One region of the Pseudoalteromonas sp. CO348 genome, then DNA from elsewhere that is predicted to be linked to it. Evidence: predicted binding sites of a transcription regulator. Region 1 holds the regulator's gene; the other holds the start of a gene.
What was found. Region 1 encodes sigma-54, which starts transcription at its own class of promoters, with help from an activator protein. Its sites were predicted from a motif close to GTTGGCACGNNNNTNGNNT; they were not measured.
Positions count from the first base shown of each region.

Region 1 (10,914 bases):
ATACTTTTTTTTCAAACAAGATGGAAAATCGTTTTGGTAAAATTTTGTAAGTAGTGAAATGTAACGGTTTGCTTATACTTTCCAGAGCGCTTTTGGTAGTATCTATCGAAATTTTAATCCTATTGGCTAGAGGTTCATGGTTTTATCGTTTGTTATTCTCATTCTTGGCTTTATTGCACTGGTTTGGAGTGCTGACCGCTTTGTTTTTGGTGCGGCCGCTCTTGCACGAAACTTTGGTGTGCCAACATTAATTGTTGGTTTAACTATCGTGGCCATGGGTTCTTCAGCACCAGAAATGATGGTTGCTGCGCAAGCCGCTCTTGCAGATAAAACAGACACCGCCGTGGGCAATGCCATAGGTTCTAACATCGCCAATATCTTACTCGTTTTGGGTCTCACCGCGTTATTAAGGCCACTCTCCGTAGGCTCTGGTATTTTGCGCCGCGAAATGCCGCTGTTAGTCATCGTTTCATTGGCTGCTTGGTATATCGTTAGTGATAATCACTTTAGTTTCGTAGAAGGTGTTTTGTTATTAGTCGGTTTCGCCGCTTTTCTTCTTGCACTTATCATTATCACCAAGCGTGGTGGTGGAGATAATGATGACCCATTTGTCAGTGAAGCCTGTGAAGAAGTGCCAAATAATATTCCAACTCAAAAAGCCGTTTTCTGGTTAATCGTGGGTATGATTTTACTGCCTATTAGCGCAGACTATCTCGTTGGCGCTGCGGTTGATATCGCCAAATATTTTGGCATGAGTGACCTGCTAATAGGATTAACCATTATCGCCGTTGGTACTAGTTTACCCGAGCTTGCGGCATGTGTTGCTGGCGTACTTAAAAAAGAAGACGATCTAGCGCTTGGTAATATTATTGGCTCGAACATTTTTAATATATTGGCCGTGCTATCCATTGCTGGGATCATTAACCCATCTGTCCTCGACGCCAATATTGCGTCACGTGATATATTTATTATGCTTGGCGCGACACTGCTGCTTATCCTAATGAGCCTCAGCTTAACAGGTCAGCGCCGCATCAACCGCTTAGAAGGTGGCATACTTGTCGCAAGCTTCGTCGGTTATATTTACTACATCATTTAAGGAAGCCTTGTGACAACGAACCTATTTATTGACTCTGCAAATCAAGTTTTTGCTACTGAACTTGCAGCAATAGAAGAAGTGCAACAGTTTGTTGATCAACAATTTGTAAAAGCCTGTGAAATTATGTTTGGCTGCCAAGGTCGCATCATCGTGATTGGCATGGGTAAATCAGGCCACATCGGTAACAAAATCGCAGCGACACTCGCAAGTACTGGCAGCCCCGCATTTTTTGTTCATCCAGGTGAAGCAAGTCACGGCGACTTGGGTATGATCACCAAAGACGATGTGGTTTTGATGATCTCCAACTCAGGGGAAACCCAAGAGGTGATCTCTATCCTACCTGTGATTAAGCGTTTAGGTGCCCCGGTAATCTCTATGACGGGCAACCCGAGCTCTACAATGGCTCGTAATGCGACAGTTCACCTTTGTGTTAGAGTATCGAAAGAAGCCTGCCCATTAGGACTTGCACCCACGGCCAGCACCACAGCTACGCTAGTGATGGGTGATGCGCTCGCGGTTGCGCTACTTGAAGCCAGAGGCTTTACGGCTGATGATTTTGCGCTTTCTCACCCTGGCGGTAGTTTAGGAAGGCGTCTACTACTAACCGTTGCTGATGTCATGCATCAAGGGGATGCAATCCCTATGGTCAATAGTCATTGCACAATTAAAGAAGCTTTATTTGAAATGTCAGCTAAAAGTTTAGGTATGACGGCAATCGTAGATGAAAGCTCGCAATTACAGGGTATTTTTACCGATGGTGACTTGCGCCGAATTATCGAACAAAAGGTCGATATTCACACCACCCCAATCACGCAAGTAATGACGGCTAAAAGTACGACTGCACGCGCCGATATGCTCGCAGCTGAGGTACTCAATATCATGGAAACCAAACGAATTAATGGCTTGATTGTGGTAAACGAAAACAACATCCCGGTTGGCGCCTTGAATACGCAAGATTTACTTAGAGCGGGGGTGCTGTAATGCAATTTGAAGATTTATATCAGACGATTTCACCTAAAGCTTGGGAAAAAGCAAAACAAATCAAATTATTGATTTGCGATATTGATGGCGTATTCTCAGACGGCCGTATATACCTTGGTAATAATGGTGAAGAACTGAAAGCATTTAATACCAAAGATGGGTTTGGTATTAAGGCCTTAATTGATAGTGGTATCGAAGTCGCCGTTATCACTGGTAGGCATTCACAAATAGTTCAGCAACGCATGACTAGTTTAAATGTAACTTATATTTACCAAGGCCAAGAAAACAAGTTAGTGGCATATGATGAATTGAAGACTAAGCTCAACCTTAGTGATGACGAAATTGCGTATATTGGTGATGATGGTCCAGACCTACCCGTAATGGAACGAGTCGGTTTTGCCGTTGCTGTCAATGATGCACATCCTCTTGTTAAACATATCGCTCATTACACAACCTTGATGCCTGGTGGTTTTGGTGCTGTGAGAGAACTGACTGATCTTCTAATGCTCAGCCAAAATCACTTATTGACTTCCAAAGGATCAAGTACATGACCGTATTACGTGTCATCTTACTCATTGTTTTCGCTTCTTTAATGGTATGGATGTGGTCGCCCATGTTTAATCCATCAGAGGCGGACTCAGCAAAAGAAGATGAACCGTTAGCTAAGCCCGATTATGTTGCAACCACGCTTCAGCAAACGACCTATAGTGAAAATGGCTTATTAAACTATCAAGTAACTGCTGATAAGATGGAGTTGTATCAAGATCTTGGCTTTAGTCACTTTGAAAAGCCTATTTTCACCTTATATAACGGTGAGCAGAATTGGCAAATAAGTGCATTAGAAGCAACACTGTACGAAAACAATACCTTGATACTGGAAGGCAATGTGCTGGCAAAAAATTTAACGCCTAACGCCATGATCACCGATATCAATGCCGATAATGTAAGAGTTGAAATTAAGCAAAAATTGATGAAATCGGAACACCCTGTCGTTATCACCGGTCCTAGTCTTAGGATCACGGGTAAAGGGCTGCATGCGGATCTACAAAAGCAAGTGATCGAACTCATCAACCACACAAAGACAATTTATTATGACCAGTAAAATCATTAACAAACTAGTTTTCATCGGCTTGCTTGCAAGTTCTACTTTAGCAAATGCTGCAGAACAAAATGAAGTCATTATTGATGCTGGCCGTCAGCAAGCTCAACTGCAAAGCAACATCGGTATTTTTGAACAGAATGTTGTTATTATTCATGGCAACAGAAAAATAAATGCCGATCGCCTAGAAGTCCACCGCCGCGCGGAGCTTGGTACTAACAAGCAACTGCTTGTTGCAACTGGCAGCCCAGCTATTTTCAGCGAACGTCAACCTGATGGTAATTTGCTAGAAGCCAAAGCAAACGAAATTCGTTACGACGTTGCGAAAGGCACCTTAGTCATTTCTGGCGATGCGGAAATCAATCAAACTGGGCAAAAAATTAATGCGCAAGTCATCACCTATGACATTGAAAAGCAATTGATCAGTGCTGAGCGCTCAGACCAAGAAGATTCTCGGGTAAGAACCATCCTTGTTCCTGTTGATGACAAAAAAGACGCAAAAGATAAAAAAGCGCAGGAAGAAGGTAACAATTAATGAGCGAGCTCAAAGCAACTGGTCTAGCAAAGAGTTATAAAGGTCGTGAAGTCGTCAAAAATGTTGGCTTAAGTGTTAAGGCTGGCAGCATTGTAGGCTTATTAGGACCAAATGGTGCAGGTAAAACCACTACGTTCTACATGATTGTAGGGTTAGTACCAAGCGACAAAGGTTTTATTCAGATTGATGATGAAGATATCACTTTGCTACCGATGCACAGCCGCGCGCGACTTGGTATTGGCTATCTACCGCAAGAGTCTTCAATCTTTAGAAAACTCACGGTCTATCAAAATTTGATGGCGATTTTAGAAACTCGAAAAGACTTATCTAAAGTTGAGAGAGAAGCTGAACTAAACGAGTTACTTGACGAATTTAATATTCAACACATTCGCGACTCACAGGGCATGGCATTGTCGGGAGGCGAAAGAAGACGCGTAGAGATTGCTCGCGCTTTAGCCGCTAATCCTAAGTTTATCCTGTTAGATGAACCTTTTGCTGGTGTTGATCCTATTTCGGTGTTAGATATAAAGACAATCATAGAGCACCTAAAAAACCGCGGTATCGGTGTGCTAATCACCGATCATAACGTTAGAGAAACGCTGGACGTATGTGAAAAAGCCTACATCGTTTCACATGGTGAGTTAATCGCTGCAGGCACGCCAGAACATGTTTTGGCAGATCAAACCGTAAGAGATGTCTACCTAGGCGAACAATTCAAGCTATAGTTAAGACGTAGTATTAATAACTGTTAAAAAGGATTGTTAGAGATACATGAGGCAATCATTACAGCTGCGCATGGGGCAGCAACTTACAATGACTCCACAACTGCAACAAGCCATTCGCTTGCTGCAGCTTAGTACATTGGATCTGCAACAAGAAATACAAGAAGCATTAGACAGCAATCCATTGTTGGAAGTGGAAGAAGGTGATAATACTGACGGCGAAAACGCTGACCAACACAGCCAAGAAAAGAGCAGTGCTGACGACAATCAAGATTCAAGCGATGAAGCGCAGGTTAGTGACTATGAAATAGACTCAGATACCGCCATGAGTAAAGACACTGTCAGTGATGACCTTGCCATGGATGTCACTTGGGATGAGTATATGAGCGCAGCGCCCGCTGCAAGCTCAGGCCCACTTCCCGATGACGATAATGTTTATCAAGGGGAAACCTCTGAATCTCTCCACGACTATCTCATGTGGCAACTTGAGCTGACGCCATTTAGTCCAACAGATAGAGCGATTGCAATTGCGATTATTGAAGCCGTTGACCTGTCAGGCATTTTAACACTGTCTTGCGAAGAGATTTTAGAAAGCATTAATGATGAAAGTAGCGAAGAGCCTATCGAGCTGGATGAAGTCGAAGCCGTGCTCAAACGTATTCAGCTTTTCGATCCTGTCGGTATCGCAGCGCGCAGTTTACAGGAATGCTTGTGTATTCAGCTAAATCAATTCGCCCCAGATACACCATGGATTGCCGAAACGAAAATGATCCTGACAGAGCATATCGACTTGCTTGCCAGCCGTGACTATCGAACTTTGGCTAAGAAAACGCGCCTTAAAGAAGCCGATCTCAAAGAGGTCATGACGTTAATTCATAGCCTTAACCCAAAACCAGCGGCAAGCATTATTCATGAAGAGCCTGAATATGTGATCCCTGACGTATCAGTGAAAAAAGTAAAAGGTCGCTGGGTCGTAGAGCTAAATCCTGATGCTATGCCTAAAATAAGAGTAAACGACCATTACGCTGCGATGTCTAGAACGGCGAAATCCAGTACGGATAGTCAGTTTATTCGCTCACATTTACAAGAAGCAAAGTGGTTTATTAAAAGCTTAGAAAGCCGAAATGATACATTATTAAAAGTTACCAATTGCATTGTGCAACAACAACAGGCATTCTTTGAACATGGCCCCGAAGCAATGCGCCCTATGGTGCTAAATGATGTTGCTGAAATGGTTGAGATGCATGAGTCCACAATTTCCCGTGTGACAACACAAAAATACATGCATACACCTCGGGGAATATTTGAGCTGAAGTATTTCTTCTCTAGCCATGTAAGTACAGAAAATGGAGGTGAGTGCTCCTCTACAGCAATTAGAGCACTTATCAAAAAGCTGATAGCTGCAGAAAATACCGCGAAGCCATTGAGTGACAGCAAAATTGCAGATATCTTAGCTGAGCAAGGAATTAAGGTAGCGAGACGTACGATTGCAAAATATCGTGAATCCCTAGCCATTCCACCGTCAAATCAGCGTAAAAGCTTGATATAAGACGTAAAACCCAAGAAGGAAAAATGCTTATGCAACTAAATCTAACTGGTCGCCATGTAGAAATTACTGACTCATTAAGAGACTATGTCACCAACAAGTTTGCGAAGCTAGAAAGGCACTTTGATCATATCAATAACGTGCATGTGATCCTTGATGTCGAGAAACTAGTACAAAAAGCAGAAGCAACATTACACGTAAACGGCGGCGAGCTATTTGCATCAACAGAGCATCAAGATATGTATGCCGCAATTGATGGCCTTATCGACAAGCTAGATCGTCAAGTTATTAAACACAAAGAGAAGCTCACTCGACACTAAGATGAAATTAAGTGAATTAGTGAACAAGGACTGCAGTAAAGCTGCGGTCCTTTTTAATAGCAAAAAACGTATTTTAGAATACATCAGCGAACTGGCTCATAGCCAAATTCCAAATACCAGTCAGCATGCTATCTTGGACGCTTTAATGGCGCGAGAGAAATTAGGCAGCACAGGGATCGGTAAAGGCATTGCCATTCCCCATGGTCGACTTGAAGGTTTGGATAAAATCCTTGCAATGGTGCTTGTCAGCGAGCAAGGGATCCAGTTTGAAGCCATAGATAAGCAGCCTGTCGATATTTTTGTCGCGTTCATCGTACCCGAAGGTGATAATCAACAGCACCTGAAGACCTTAGCGGCGATTGCTGATACACTCAAAGACAAGTCTTTCTGCAAAATGCTTAGGCAAGCAAAAAGTGACGATGAGTTATATGCAGTGATCCAAGGTGAACTTGATGAGTGATGAAGAAAAAGGACTCGAGCTTATCATTATCAGTGGCCGCTCAGGCTCTGGTAAATCTGTAGCGCTTCGAGTATTGGAAGACTTAGGCTACTATTGTGTAGATAACATTCCGGTCAATTTGCTGCCGTCTTTAGTCCGCAGCGTTTCGGACAATTATAATAAAATAGCAGTCAGTATTGATGTCAGAAACTTACCTAAAGAACAGGACGAGTTTAACGACATTCTTGAATACTTACCAGGCTTTGCCAAACCTACCCTGTTTTATTTAGACAGTGACGATCAAACCCTGATAAAACGCTTCTCAGAAACACGCCGTTTGCACCCTCTTTCACTGCATAATCTTCCACTAGATGTTGCAATAAAGAAAGAACGGGAATTGTTAGACGTATTGATCACTCGCGCCGATTTTCTCATTGATACTACAGGCCTGAGCGTTCATCAACTTGCAGAAGATATCCGTGAAAAAATCTTAGGTAAAAAAGACAAACAACTCATTATTACCTTTGAATCTTTCGGCTTTAAACACGGCATCCCAAAACAAGCGGATTACGTTTTTGATGCGCGCTTTTTGCCCAATCCACATTGGGAGCCTGAGCTTAAGCCGCTAACTGGCTTAGATCAGCCAGTCAAAGACTATTTGTCGAGTCACAGCATAGTGCAAAAGTTTACTTGGCAGATCCAAACCTTTGTACAAACTTGGTTACCACACTTAGAGCGTAACAATCGCAGTTATCTAACGATTGCAATAGGATGTACAGGTGGGCAACATCGCTCGGTATACTTAGCGCAAACCATTGGCGAGCGTTTTGCTAAAACCCATCCAAACGTCAAAATCCGCCACCGTGAGCAAGAGGGTTAAATGTTAGAAGATACGTTTTTAATCCAGAATAAACTCGGCCTGCACGCCCGAGCGGCAACAGTTCTTGCACAATTAGCGACCCAATTTGATGCCGAAGTGACCTTATATCAAGGAGACAAAAGTGCAGCTGCTGACAGCGTACTAGCGCTGTTGTTACTTGAAAGCAGCCAAGGGAAAGAAGTCCGAGTGGTTTGTGAAGGTCCTGATGCTCAGTATGCACTAGACGCCATTGGCGGACTAATAGAAAATAAATTTAATGAATCCGAGTAACTTGGGCTACTAGCACCAAAATAGCACTAAGGTCTGATTCATTTATTCCCTGCTAATCTCCCCCTCCGTAACCAGACAGGTCTAATACCAATTAGTCTTAATACTTACTCAGTTTGAAGGAGCAAATCTGACGCTAACTGTGTTAAAAATCTCCCATTTTGAACAACTAAATAGCAAAATTTTCGCCGTGTTATCGACAAGATTTTCTCGCTTCAAAATAGATCACTTAATTAAGCGAATTGGTATAATAAGTCTCTCATAATTAAGCGTAAACCTTGGTAGTTCTCAATAAACTGAGTTACACTGTAATACCAATTTAGGTTTCTTTCGTGCAGTAAAGCGAGTTGCCGAGAAAATCCAACTTTATCGTTGCGTACACCTTTGACGTGTATTAACGGTAGCAACCCACCAGCAGAAACAACACGAATAAAATTCAAATTAAGAAATTGGTTTCTGCGATAAAGTAAATGAATTAGGTTAACTAAATCACGTTAGCCAACATTATTATCAAAAAGGATGCCTATGCCTGAAGTATTTGAACAAGACTACACACTGGAACAACTCCAAAAGGTAACTAAAGCCTTAAACAGTGGTCAGTTTGTTCAAGTTAGGCGTATGCTCGCAGAAACAGCTCCTTGTGACACAGCACTGCTTTTAGAATCATCTCCTCATAAAGTTCGCTCTATGCTGTGGCAGCTCGTTGACCCAGATATCCAAGGGGATGTCTTAGAGGAACTGTCAGAGGACGTAAGACTTGGGATCATCGCCCAGATGGAGCCGGAGCTAATTGCTGCCGCTACAGAAGACATGGACGACGATGACCTTGGTGATGTCCTAAGAAGCCTGCCTGATACCGTCTACCAAGACGTTATCGGTGCGATGGATAGCCAAGATAGAGAACGTGCGACACAAGCATTGTCCTACAAAGAGCACTCGGCCGGTGCGCTAATGAGCACCGACACGGTCACTATTCGACCCGATGTTACCTTAGAAGTTGTATTTAGATATCTACGTCTTAAAGGCGAATTGCCAGACGGTACGGACGAGTTGTATGTAGTTGATAAAGATAACTGCTTTTTAGGCACGCTGCCTGTCAATACCTTATTAACTAAGTCTCCTGACAGTATGGTTCGAGACTTGATGGATGAAGATAAGGAAACGATCCCTATCTCCATGGATGAGTCTGAAGTGGCGCAGCTTTTTGAGCGTCATAACTGGATCTCGGCTCCTGTAGTTGACGATAACGCTCATTTGCTTGGTCGTGTCACCATTGATGACGTTGTTGACGTCATCCGTGAAGATGCTGAGCACAGCTTGTTAAGTATGGCAGGTCTTGAAGATGAAGAAGACACCTTTGCGCCAGTTCTAAAAAGTAGCCAGCGCCGCTCTATTTGGCTTGGGATTAACCTGTTAACCGCATTGATGGCTGCGTTTGTTGCAAGCTTCTTCGAAGGTACTCTGGATATTTTACCTATTCTCGCAGTGTTAAATGGCATAGTACCAAGTATGGGTGGCGTTGCCGGTAGCCAAACGCTAACCCTAGTGATTCGTGGTATTGCCCTTGGTCATATTAACCAGACTAACCAAAAGTTTTTAATGGGTAAAGAGCTGGCGATCGGCGCCTTAAACGGCGTGCTGTGGTCAGTATTGATCGCTGGGGTTATTGCTGTATGGCAATGGGATTTTACACTCGGTGCAGTTATTGCCTTCGCAATGTTTATGAACTTAGTCGCAGCAGGTATCGCGGGTGCCAGTATTCCAATTATGCTAAAGAGAATGAATATCGACCCAGCACTAGCTGGTAGTGTGGTACTAACAACGGTTACCGATATTGTCGGGATCTTTGCATTCCTTGGCACCGCAACTTGGTTATTAGTGTAACAGTGTCGAAATGGCGGGAAATGCTGGTCAAAACCAGCATTTCTTGAGCTGATGAAGGGAGTTATTCGCCCGCTATTTGCATATTATTGAGTAGTATAGAGCCGGTTTGTACTGCGCCTCGGCATTCAATATCACCGCCAACGCCTTCAATCCCCATAAACATATCTTTTAAATTACCAGCGATAGTAATTTCACTTACAGGATATTGAAGCTCACCATTTTCAACCCAAAAGCCAGCTGCTCCCCTTGAGTAATCACCAGTTACCGTATTAACACCTTGTCCCATTAGTTCAGTGACTAACAAGCCAGTGCCCATCGACGCAAGTAGGCTGGTTAAATCGTCGTGTGTTGGTTTTACTAACCAGTTATGGATCCCACCTGCGTGACCTGTCGCTTGCATATTCATTCTGCGTGCGGCATAGCTTGCCAATAAGTAAGTATTAAGCACGCCATCTGTGATAATTTCACGGTCGATGGTTTTTACACCTTCGCTATCGAAAGGACTCGAAGCAAGCCCTCTTAGTAAATGTGGCTTCTCTTCAATATTTACGCAGCGATTAAAAATTTGTGTGTCTAAAGAATCCAACAAGAAGCTAGACTTACGATATAGCGCGCCGCCGCCAATACCTGACACTAAGTGCCCAAATAAGCTGTTCGCGATATCCGCTCGAAAAATAACTGGTACTTTACGCGTCGATAATTTGCGACTGCCTAATTTTGCTAGCGTAGATTGCGCAGCTTCTAAACCAACTTCTTCAGGGGATTTTAGCTCTGTGTGTACGCGAGATAAGGCATATGCAGAGTCCCGCTGCATTTGCTCACCTTCTTTACCGATCACCATGGTGCTCAGGCTGTGTCTGGTACGTGGGAACCCTGCTACTAAGCCATGGCTATTGCCATATACACGGATCCCTTGGTGACTCGATAAGCTCGCGCCATCAGAATTGACGATTCGAGGGTCGAATTCTAACGCGGCTTTTTCCGCAGCAATACATTGCTCAATGGCTTCATCGGGAGAAACTTGCCAAGGGTGGAAAAGATCTAAATCTGTTGGTGACATCTCTAGCAAGGCTTTATCAGCCACACCATTACAGGGGTCATCCGAGGTAAATCGAGCAATATCTACGGCTTTTTCAACCACTGAG
Region 1 covers NZ_SGPI01000032.1:104,386-115,299, forward strand. Annotated here, with positions in the region: gene EXT48_RS16450 (calcium/sodium antiporter) at 137-1,096, shown strand; gene EXT48_RS16455 (KpsF/GutQ family sugar-phosphate isomerase) at 1,106-2,077, shown strand; gene kdsC (3-deoxy-manno-octulosonate-8-phosphatase KdsC) at 2,077-2,628, shown strand; gene lptC (LPS export ABC transporter periplasmic protein LptC) at 2,625-3,179, shown strand; gene lptA (lipopolysaccharide transport periplasmic protein LptA) at 3,169-3,711, shown strand; gene lptB (LPS export ABC transporter ATP-binding protein) at 3,711-4,436, shown strand; gene EXT48_RS16480 (RNA polymerase factor sigma-54) at 4,483-5,982, shown strand; gene hpf (ribosome hibernation promoting factor) at 6,012-6,299, shown strand; gene ptsN (PTS IIA-like nitrogen regulatory protein PtsN) at 6,301-6,759, shown strand; gene rapZ (RNase adapter RapZ) at 6,752-7,618, shown strand; gene EXT48_RS16500 (HPr family phosphocarrier protein) at 7,619-7,888, shown strand; gene mgtE (magnesium transporter) at 8,411-9,769, shown strand; gene pmbA (metalloprotease PmbA) at 9,831-10,914, opposite strand, start outside.

Region 2 (4,560 bases), on a different contig from region 1:
AATTGATGTTATGGCGGGAAATGCGTGGGGTATGCTTTACAGCGCTGTCATGTTAGCAACCTATGTCGCCTTTAGTGAACATCAGTTTATCAACCAAGCGCCAGCATCATATTGGTGGTCTCTGATTTACCTCAGCGTGTTTGGCACCGTCATTGCCTTTGGTTGTTATTTCTCACTACTCAAGAATATTGGGCCTGAGAAAGCGAGTTATTTGATAGTGTTATTTCCTTTTGTTGCCGTGGCCTTGAGTACCTTATTTGAAGGCTTTGAGTGGCAGCAAAACACCTTTATTGGATTTATTTTGGTCATCCTAGGTAATGCGATTGTACTCACGCCTTTAGATCGCATCTACGCTTGGTTGTCCATTCGGTCCCCAGTTAGAAGTTGAAGTCTTACCAATGCTTTAGCTTCTTACTTTTCAGCGCCATTTTATAATGGCGCTTTTTTTATGTTCAGAGCTCTGCGGCAGCAAGTTATCGTCGCCGGCGTGCGCCCAACAATCTCTCCATCGGCCTCGATGTCATACCCCTCTTGTGCGATATAAAGCTCTGTAATGCGACCGTGGTGCACATTTCTTGTGCCCATATGACGTTTAAGTAGCATATTGACAAACAGTACCACCCGCTGCCAATGCGTTTGCGGCGTGAACCACAGCAGCTCCAACTGACCGTCATCAAGACAAGCCATAGGAGCAGGAGTTAACCCTGCCCCAAAGTGTTTGCCATTCGCAAGTAACAACATCATACCCTGCTCAGGCCACGCATTGCTGTGATAGCGAATGAGCTTGGCAGTAAACAGCGACATTAATCCCGCATAGGTATAGCTCAGCTTTCCTAGCCGTTTGGTTTGTCCTAAGTTATTCATGACATGCGCGTTAAAGCCAATCCCAGCAACATTGACAAACCAGCGCCCGTCCACTTTACCCAAATCAATACTCGAGATCTTGTCTGAAAATACAGCTGCTCGCCACTGTGCTTTGGAATAATGAAACTGCCGAGCAAAATCGTTGCCAGTCCCCGCAGGCAGCAGCGCAAGCGTGTTATCCCGTTCAGCAATGGCATTGGCGACTAGGTGCAAAGTGCCATCCCCCCCAATCACCACCACGCTCACTTCCGCCGTAGCTGCTTGAGCAATTGCGTCCCTATCTGCGACAAAGTTTCCAGTGGTATTAAACCAAGTTGCCGTCAACTGTTGTTGTTTTAATTGTTGCTTTAACCATGCAATTTGCGCTTTCCCCTCAGCACCCGCTAAAGGGTTGACTACCACCAGCATAAAAACCCTTAAATACAAAAACTCAACTTATATGAATAAAAAACCAAAACTAAAACCAAAAATAAAAAACAAAAACCACAAACACCCATATTAATTGGGATACAGCCTAATAAAGACAATCACACTTATGCATAACCATGCAAAAAAGCCATTAAAATAAAAATGAACAAACCATTAATTCATTAGTTATTTTTATCCGAAAACATCAATTTTTATCGTTTTAAATTTAAACAAATTGCGTGCAAAATAGCCTTGTTTTCAATCATAGCTTATTAGGAGCCAGACATGCTTAATTCAGCTGCACCTTGCAGCCCATCACAAAACACGTTTAACCAAACACAACCAACTAAACAACGTCGTATCAATTGGACGAAGTGGTTGGCAGTATGTGGTCAACACTTAGCGTTAAAAGACGTGATTATGTATAAGTAAGTCTGCACAGAGCATGGCGTCCCAACCCGCCATGCTCTCGTCAGCATTTGTTTCAATAGACCATAAAAGCACCACTTCAACCAGCATTTTTGTACAAAACCTCTTCGTCAAACCGCTAATTTCTAGCACAATTTTAAAAAAACCTCACTTTTAGCACATTTTTTAAGCAAACAGTTTAAAAACGGTTTACAGCGCCTAAATCGCTAAGTATTATCTTTGCCCATGGAGAGATGGCTGAGTGGTTGAAAGCACCGGTCTTGAAAACCGGCATACGTTAATAGCGTATCTAGGGTTCAAATCCCTATCTCTCCGCCATTTTTAAAGTATTGCGCCGGAGAGGTGGCCGAGTGGCTGAAGGCGCTCCCCTGCTAAGGGAGTATAGGGTTTGTAGCCCTATCGAGGGTTCGAATCCCTCCTTCTCCGCCATCACTTATAAGAAAACCGCTTAATTGCGGTTTTTTTATGTCTGCGATTTATCACTTTCACACACAACTGGTCAGATGTCTTTAACCTATGCTATGTTGAGATCTGATTGGGGAAATGAGTGTGACAAATGAAAATCCATGTCTTAGAAGGCTATATTCAACATATTTATCTGGTTGAACACGAAACAGATCTGCTGTTACTCGATGGTTGCTGTCGTGCCGATGTTGAGTTGGTCTGCAACTACATCCTGCAACTGCAAAAGCCACTAAGCGCACTCAAACTGATTGTGGTCACGCATATGCACCCAGATCATGCCGGTGGCGCGCACAAACTCAAAAAACTCACGGGCGCAAAGATTGCGGCCGCAAATGCCCCCAGTCAGTGGTATCGTGGTATTGATGGTGTCATGATGCACCTCTCCGATATGGCGCTGGCACTTTGGGTTGCAGGGAGAAAGCGCAAGGCCAAGCGTAACCTTTGGTATCCAAGACAATTATCACCAGACTTTTACCTAGCCGACGGTGATCACTTACCCTACTTTAACGAATGGCAAGCGATACACACACCCGGTCATACGGATAGAGATTTGAGCTTGTATCATCTCCCCAGTAAGCGCATTTATGTGGCGGATTTGACGGTAAAAGTGAAAGGGCAATTTGTTGCGCCTTTTCCGGTATTCTATCCACGCTTGTATCGCCAATCTCTTGCCAAAGTAAAGGCTCTACAACCCCACTCCGTGATCTTGGCGCATCAAGGAGAAGTGCTTGCAGAAGAAATTGATTTTAACGCATTGATAGCGCGCGCGCCCAAGCAACCAATGACACATTGGCGCTCGGTGAAGAAGAAGACTAAAAAAGCACTAGGATTAGGAAACTAGCTTTCGTTGATAACCCGCACCAACTGCGCGATGTCCTCCTGACTATTATAAATATGTGGTGAGACACGAATACCGTAGCAACGATTATCCACAGCAATGTCTGCTTGCTTAAGCTGCTCCATCACTGCCTCATGCTGCGAGCCAAAATGCAAAATAGCGGTCCCAGAGCAAGCACTCTGTGCTGTAGGAGAGCGATAAAATTCAGGCAATGCCGCTTGTAACTCAGATAACAAAGCAAAGTTGTACGCTCTTACTTGCTCAATCCCAAGCTCGGCAAAATAGCCAAGGCTGTGCCCCGCATAGATATAAGGTGCCACACTTGGAGTACCGCCCCAAAAACGCAGCGCACTTTCACTCAGCGCAAAATGATGAATATCAAACTCGAATGGATTTTGATGCGAAAACCAGCCAACGTCTTTTGGTTCGCAATAAGGCAAGACATCCTCATTCACCCAGATGAAACCTGCGCCAGGGCCACCGCAGCTCCATTTCACACAAGAGCCGATAACGCAATCCGCGCCCCACTCGCTTAAATTTATTGGTAATACACTAAGTGACTGAGCAATATCAATAATACTTCGACAACCATATTGGTTAGCAAGGCTAATGATGTCAGCAACAGGCGCCTGCTGACCGCTGTTCGAATAAACATGACTGACAAATACCCAATCAATTTGCTCGTCAATATAGTGCTGCCACACACTTAGGTCGTGCATATTCATCGCTTCGGGAATATAAACAATCTCAATATTGTCCAGCGCGTTTTGTAACGCAAATCCCATGCTTGGGAAGTCTTGCTCACTCATCAATACGCGTACTTTGCGAATGCCACTTTCGGGCAAACTCATCGCCCATTTCGTTAAACCACTGGAAAGGTTTGTTTGCGGACAAAACAGGCGCGCATCAGTGTGTAATAGGGAAGCTAGGGCTGAGGTAAAGCGATCAATACCGCTTAGCCACTGCTGCCAAGGCTCTTGATTTTGTTGTTGCCAGGGCACCATAAATTGCTGATGGAAATCTTCCTCTGCAGATTTCAACATACGACCAACGGAATGACTCAATAAATAGCGACCCGTAGGCAAGTGAAAATCATCCCTATATTGCTTCATGCTTAACCCCTATTGCTTGGCGTAATCGTTTTAAGTCATGATGCCGAGTAAAGATATCATCGCGCTCGGCAGCGGCTCGCCTATCTCTTAAGTCTGCGAGTTCTTTGAGTAACACTTCAATCGGTGGACCACTGGCGGTCACTTTGCTTAAGTGCTGTTGCTGCATTGCTTGCGAAGGTTTGGCGATATACTTTTCGACGAGTTGATTGTGATGTTGTATGGCCGTATCTCCATGCAGCTTACACACTTGTATAAACAAGCTACAGGCAGGGCCAAACCAATCACTTTTCGGTCCTTTCACTGCACTCAGAAACGCATCCATTAAATTAGGCGTACGCATGCATTCACGCAGGGTTGCTTGGTCTTCTGGCATCATATAGAGGAATTTTTCCACCAGCATTTGACCGTAACTAATATCATTAGCCGGGCATAACCCCAACATCA
Region 2 covers NZ_SGPI01000001.1:8,165-12,724, reverse strand. Annotated here, with positions in the region: gene EXT48_RS00085 (DMT family transporter) at 1-388, shown strand, start outside; gene EXT48_RS00080 (diacylglycerol kinase family protein) at 430-1,272, opposite strand; gene EXT48_RS23660 (hypothetical protein) at 1,558-1,704, shown strand; tRNA gene EXT48_RS00075 (tRNA-Ser) at 1,929-2,019, shown strand; tRNA gene EXT48_RS00070 (tRNA-Ser) at 2,038-2,130, shown strand; gene EXT48_RS00065 (MBL fold metallo-hydrolase) at 2,258-3,007, shown strand; gene EXT48_RS00060 (aminotransferase class V-fold PLP-dependent enzyme) at 3,004-4,116, opposite strand; gene EXT48_RS00055 (monodechloroaminopyrrolnitrin synthase PrnB family protein) at 4,103-4,560, opposite strand, start outside.
Region 2: a site for sigma-54 is predicted at 1,501-1,519, ahead of EXT48_RS00080 (diacylglycerol kinase family protein). Genes of this name have one in related genera too.